DNA from 3 places in the Peribacillus sp. NPDC096540 genome. Region 1 is predicted to be linked to each of the others. Evidence: riboswitches for the same ligand, from Rfam matches in the RefSeq annotation. Region 1 holds a riboswitch; each other region holds the start of a gene.
What was found. A riboswitch is a leader RNA that binds a small molecule or an ion and turns the genes downstream of it on or off. The one in region 1 is predicted to bind S-adenosylmethionine.
Positions count from the first base shown of each region.

Region 2: another riboswitch for S-adenosylmethionine. It lies ahead of ACQKMR_RS01380 (methionine ABC transporter ATP-binding protein); the one in region 1 lies ahead of mtnK (S-methyl-5-thioribose kinase).
Region 3: another riboswitch for S-adenosylmethionine. It lies ahead of ACQKMR_RS08075 (sugar ABC transporter substrate-binding protein); the one in region 1 lies ahead of mtnK (S-methyl-5-thioribose kinase).

Region 1 is NZ_JBNNTG010000013.1:42,446-44,717, reverse strand. It holds gene ACQKMR_RS13370 (pyridoxal phosphate-dependent aminotransferase) at 1-746, opposite strand, end outside; SAM riboswitch class I at 1,085-1,239, shown strand; gene mtnK (S-methyl-5-thioribose kinase) at 1,320-2,272, shown strand, end outside.
Region 2 is NZ_JBNNTG010000001.1:305,146-307,417, forward strand. It holds gene ACQKMR_RS01375 (O-acetylhomoserine aminocarboxypropyltransferase/cysteine synthase family protein) at 1-482, shown strand, start outside; SAM riboswitch class I at 600-712, shown strand; gene ACQKMR_RS01380 (methionine ABC transporter ATP-binding protein) at 893-1,927, shown strand; gene ACQKMR_RS01385 (methionine ABC transporter permease) at 1,920-2,272, shown strand, end outside.
Region 3 is NZ_JBNNTG010000006.1:30,272-32,543, forward strand. It holds gene ACQKMR_RS08070 (GTP-binding protein) at 1-1,055, shown strand, start outside; SAM riboswitch class I at 1,152-1,257, shown strand; gene ACQKMR_RS08075 (sugar ABC transporter substrate-binding protein) at 1,375-2,272, shown strand, end outside.

The sequences.
Region 1 (2,272 bases):
CTCCACCCTGCCATATTATATGTTTTAGATAGAGTATATATTTCGATACCTACATCTTTTGCCCCCTCTGCTTGAAGGAAACTAATCGGTTTTTTCCCATCAAATCCAATCGCACCATATGCAAAATCGTGAACCACACAAATTGAATGTTCTTTCGCAAACGAGACGGTTTCCTCAAAAAAACCCACAGTTGCTGATGCTCCAGTTGGATTATTCGGATAGTTCAAGAACATCATTTTGGCTTTTTCAAGGGTTTCTGTATGTATTTCTCCATAATTCGGAAGATAATCATTTTCTTCTGTCAAAGGCATGATTTCTGTTTTTGCTTGGGCTAAAACTACACCAGATAGATAATCAGGATAGCCTGGATCAGGTACCAGAATTGTATCCCCAGGATTTAATAAACACTGTGGAAGTTCGACAAGTCCTGCCTTTCCACCAAATAGAATAGCCACTTCACTATTAGGGTCTAACTTGACACCATATTCACGTTCATAAAAGACAGTCGCAGCTTCTTTTAAGTATTGATGTCCTCGGAAAGGAGAATATTTATGATTTATTGTATTTTCTGCAGCAGTCTGCAATTTTTTCACGATATGCTCTGGCGTCGGCTGGTCAGGATTTCCCTGCCCTAAATTAATGACATCATGACCTTGCTCTGTAATAGTCTTAACTTTTGCAACTAGAGTAGCAAAAAACTGCTTGGGTAGTTCCTGAAGCTGTCTGGATTTTTCGAATTGCAACATTTAAACACCTTCTCTGAAATTTCTTGAAATTCTAGTCACAAATGATATATGTTTATCATAGTCTTGTAAAGTGTTTTTTTACATATAGATGTTTTAAAAAATGAAATGGAAAATCCAAATTGATAAGCCTTTAGACAACCAAGTATTAATTTTCATTTCGCAAACACTGGATAGAAAAAACCAGGTACCGAATTCACTAAAGTTACGGAGGCACGTAGCAAAATTTCTGAATTCGAAGAACGCCGGCTGGATTATTATTAAATTACCCATTGACAAACTATTTAAAAAGTTGATATTATTTTCCCGAAGATTAAAATTTCAGAAAACATATACATTTACTCTTATCAAGAGCAGGCTGAGGGATAAAGGCCCTATGAAGCCCAGCAACCGACTGTAATACCATTGTGAAATGGGGCGGAGTTTCCGCCGGATTCTAAATCCACAGGGCACGGTGCTAATTCCACCAGAAAGCAATTTTTCTGGAAGATAAGAGGTCCGAAGCTAAAACTTCTGCCTCTTTCTATATGAAAGAGGCTTTTTCATTATTATGTAAAGTATTTGGAGGGGAAAAGAATGACTTTAAACCATTCGAATTATGAATTACTGTCAAATGAAACTGCAATAACTCTTGCAAAAAAACTAGGGTTGGTCAATACAGACGCCACTTTAAAATGTAAAGAGATTGGCGATGGAAACTTAAATTATGTCTTTCATATTACAGACACATCCACCAAAAAAGGAATTATAATCAAACAAGCGGTTCCTTATGCGAAGGTAATTGGCGAAAGTTGGCCGCTGACTTTAAAAAGGGCTGCAATTGAAGCAAATGCACTTATCCATTTCAAAAGCTATTGTCCCAAATTTGTACCACAAGTATATTATTCAGATGAACAGCTTGCTATCACAATCATGGAAGACCTTTCTCACTTAAAAATAGCGAGAACAGGCTTAATCGATGGCGATCAATTTCCATTACTATCGAAACATATTGGTGAGTATGTTGCGAAAACGGCATTTTACACATCTGATTTTCATTTAGAACCGTCTGCGAAAAAAGAAGTGGCTCGAAACTTCACGAATCCTGAACTCTGCAAAATTACTGAAGTTTATGTTTTCACGGATCCTTTTTTTGAAGACCTACCGGGTGAGTATGAAGTAGAATTGACGGATGCTGCCAAAAGCATTTGGAATGATCAAGAAGTAATACTTGAAGTCGCTAAGCTAAAACAAAGTTTTGAAACCGAGCAGGAAGCCTTACTTCATGGAGATTTACATACGGGAAGTATATTTGCAAGTATTACCGAAACGAAAGTTATTGATCCTGAATTCGCTTTTTATGGACCAATTGGTTTTGATCTTGGTCAATACACAGCCAACCTTCTCTTCCAGGCAGTTACACGTAATCCCGCTGGAAAGGAGGAAATTTTTACACATCTCCAAGAATTTTGGGATACTTTTGAAGAGACATATACTAGTCTATGGAATACCCAAAACAAAAGTCCGTTTCGTCAAGTAAATGGTTATCT
Region 2 (2,272 bases), on a different contig from region 1:
AAAGCGCGTTCCAGTTTACGCTGGGACTGGAAACGTTACATGTTAGAATGAAAGAGCATCTTTCGAACACCAAAACAGTCATTCAATATTTGGAAAACCATCCTGCTGTGACATGGGTTTCGTATCCTAATAATGAGAGTCACCCTGATAAAGCGCTGGCGGATAAATACTTGCCTAAGGGAGCAGGATCTGTTGTAACTTTTGGAATTCAAGGTGGACGCGAAGCTGGAGCAAAACTTATCAATTCGGTAGAATTATGGTCGCATGTAGCCAACGTGGGGGATGCTAAAAGTTTAATTATCCACCCTGCTAGCACGACCCATCAACAATTAAATGATATAGGTTTAGCAAAAGCGGGTGTAAGTGCTGATCAAGTGCGCATATCGATTGGAATTGAAAACGTAGAAGATTTAATAGAAGATTTAGAGCAGGCAATTGAAAAAGCGACGAATATCGTCTCCTTGATTTCTAAAACTGTTTAATAAAAAAGACCTGTTCATAATTTCCTAGAAATATTATACATTGCGCTCCTTTTTTATCTATGATAAAATTTCTCCATACTAAAGAACTTAATGATGTTTAAATATTCTATATATTAGCTCTTATCAAGAGAGGTGGAGGGATGTGCCCGATGAAACCCGGCAACCGACAAGGGAATTTCCTTGGAAAGGTGCCAATTCACACAAAGTTTAATCGCTTTGGAAGATGAGAGAAAGGCCTGCCTTTTCACCTGCCTTTCTGCTCATGCAGAAGGGTTTTTTCTATTTAGTTTGGGAAAACCTTTGCATGTACAGCAAAATTGGTAAACGGTTATAAATCATATTTACAGGCTAATCATGAAGATAAATTAACTAAGTTCATAGGTTTTATTGGATAAAAGAGGTGAGTATTAATGATTACATTGACAAAAGTTAGTAAGCTGTTCCGAACAGGAAAAGGAAGCAGCGACACGATAAAGGCTGTAAATAATGTTAATGTTGAAATAAATAAAGGCGAAATTTTCGGTATTATTGGCTACAGTGGAGCAGGGAAAAGTACTTTGATCAGGATGCTTAATGGATTGGAAACACCAACAGAAGGATCTGTTGTAGTGGCCGATAAAGAAATTTCAAAAATCAAAGGTGCTAAGCTTCGTAAAGCTCGCCAAGAAATCAGCATGATCTTTCAACATTTTAATTTATTATGGTCTAGAACCGTTCAAGAGAATATATCCTTTCCTCTAGAAATTGCAGGGGTTTCGAAAAACGAGCGTATCAAGCGTGTGAATGAGTTAATTAAGTTAGTTGGACTTGAAGGAAGAGAAAAGGCATATCCTTCGCAATTAAGCGGAGGGCAAAAGCAAAGGGTCGGGATTGCAAGGGCTCTTGCTAACAATCCTAAAGTGCTACTGTGCGATGAAGCGACGTCTGCTTTAGACCCACAGACAACCGATTCAATACTTGAATTGCTTGTGGACATCAATAAGCGTCTTGGTTTAACGATTGTTTTGATTACACATGAAATGCACGTCATCCGAAAAATTTGTCATCGCGTGGCAGTAATGGAAAGTGGGCAAGTAGTCGAACAAGGACCTGTCCTGGAAGTCTTCAAAAATCCAAAAGAACAAATGACGAAGCGTTTCGTTCAACAGGTAACAGAGCCTGATGAAACAAAAGAAACAATGGAACACTTGCTGGAACGCTATCCAGCCGGAAAAGTAATTCAATTGACGTTCGTAGGAGATCATGCAGAGAGTCCGTTAATCACTAAACTGGTACGTAACTTTGAGTTGGATGTTAATATCGTTCAGGGGAAAATATCTCAAACTAGAAGTGGTTCATATGGAACGCTGTTTATCCACTTTGATGGCAATGAGGATGAAATGCTCCGCGCAATCGAATTCATTAAAGCACAGCATGTAGGCGTGGAGGTGATTACTCATGCTTGAAGAATTATTGCCGAATGTAGATTGGGAAGACATTATTGAAGCAACGAGAGAAACGCTTTATATGACTAGTATCTCAGTACTTGCTACCTTTTTTATTGGCATACTATTAGGGTTAGTCCTGTTTTTAACAGGGAAAGGTAATATGTGGGAAAACCGGGTAATTAACACGATCATGAGTGCTATCGTTAATATTTTCCGTTCTATTCCATTCCTTATTTTAATTGTGTTACTCATACCTTTTACAAAAATGCTTGTTGGTTCTATGATCGGTGAGAATGCGGCATTACCAGCACTTATTATCGGGGCGGCGCCATTTTATGCGCGTATGGTTGAAATTGGCCTCCG
Region 3 (2,272 bases), on a different contig from region 1:
GCAAACAGCAGTTAAAGGACCTTTCATCCTTCCTTGATTCGAATTATCAAACTGATAATTGGAAGGAAAGAAGATCTGAGAAGATTCTTGCATTCACTCGCAAAACGTTATCTTACCTGCTAGAAAAACGGGCAGCTAATGAGCGGAAATGCGAGCACTCCATTTCTTGGAATGAGCAGATGGAAGTCAAATTGAATGGAGCCGTCAATCAACTGGCTGATTTGGAAAAAGAAAAAAGTGAAAATATCATAAGGTCGTATCGTTCAATTAAAGAAGAAGTGAAAAATCAGCTTTCTTCAAGAATCCCTGAATTACTGAGAGAATGTTCTAAATCATTAACGGAAAGTAGCGATTTTAGCCAAGTTCATATACAGTTGAACGAAGAAATGAATGAGCAGATTCAGGCATATATCTCAGACAAGATTATGCCGCAATATTACCGTTCTCTACAAGATTGGATTGCTACATCCCAGTTGGAATTTACACAAATTCAACAGTTTATGGATGAGATGAGTGCAGGGTTCAATGAATTGTACAAAGAAGAGCGGATTACACTTGCCGGAGACTTTAGAGTTTTGGATGACTGGCGCCGTGATGCGGATCGGATGACAAGCAGTATCCGCATTGAAAACGTTAATATTTTATTACGCCGGACACCATCACAATTGCTGCTTAAAGGGGCAGGGAAACTGTTTGGAGCTATTCCACAAAATAAAACTAATATGTACAACCGTTATAAGAAGTACTTAGAAAATGAAGACTACCAGGATGTCGCAGAGATGATCAGTGAACGTTTCCTTACACAATTCGGGTTGTTTGAAAAATCTTTGGATCGAGATATCTCACTTTTCTATCGCAGTTCATTTGCCTTACTTCAAAAAACGATAGAACAAACACAGACGGAAATCAAAGACCATCAGGCAGCACTGGAGCATATGAGAGAAAATCCGGAAGTATACCGTGACCCGATTACTCTGTTTGAAGTGAAACTGCGTCAGTTAGAGAGACTTGAAAAAATCGAGAAAAAGCGTCTGGCTAAGCTACAAAGAAAATAAGTGTAGTAAGCAACATTTTAAATATTCAAAAATCTATTGACTTTACGACTATATCCCTATAAAGTGATAATTACGAAAAACGTAACACAATATATTCTCTTATCAAGAGTGGCGGAGGGACTGGCCCTAAGATGCCCAGCAACCGTTCCATTAGGAATTGGTGCTAAATCCTGCAAAACAGAAATGTTTTGACAGATAAGAGAGGGACAAGTCTGCAAATCAGCTGATTAAACCTCTCTATTCTAGAGAGGTTTTTATTTTGGGATTTACACCAACCTGACTGATAAGATTAATGTGTAAAAAATAGGGGGGAACTACAATGAGGAAGTCAATTTTTAAAAGGGTTTTCGTTTCGGTCATAGCTTCGGCTTTGCTTTTAACGGGCTGCTCTTCAGGACAAAGTTCAACAGAATCAAAGAAGGATGAAAAAGTATCTTTTAAAAATGTTCCAGAACGATTTGCAAAAGGGGAAGGTGCCAAAATCAAAGTCATTCGTAAAATTGGCGGAGATGATCATACTGCGCAATATTTAGCTGGAGCGAAGGAAGAAGGAGAAGCATTAGGTTTTCAAGTGGATACGTATACAGCGAATGGCGATACGGCTAAATTCCATGATGCAATCGCCCAGGCTTTACAGGAAGATTATGATGGCTATATCATCTCCCATGGTGATGATGCAGCAACGGTGAATGACGTTCAAAAGTTGGTTGATGCAGGAAAAAGCGTTGTCACATTCGACTCTATTAACGACTTATCTAAAATTGACGGTGTGACATTAACTTCACAGGATGATGAAGCATTGGCAACTCTGGCTTTTGATAAATTGATAGAAGAACAAAAAGGTGAAGCGGCGATTGCATACCTGTGGGTAGATGGTTTCCCACCAATGGTGAGAAGAAATGCGGTGTATCAGGAAAAATTAAAAGAAAATCCCGGGATTAAAGAAGTCGAAAGATTCGGAATAGCATCTGCAGATACTTCGGTTCAGACACAAAATGCAGTAGCCGCAATGTTGAATAAATATCCCAAAGGTAAACTAGATGCGATTTTCGCAACATGGGATGCATTCGCTATCGGAGCAGCTCGTGCGATTAAAGAAGCTGGCCGCGATGAAGTGAAGATATACGGAATCGACGTATCTAATGCTGATCTACAGGAGATTCAAGCGAAAGGCAGTTCATGGTCTTACACAGCAGCTGTCGATCCGAAGTTGATTG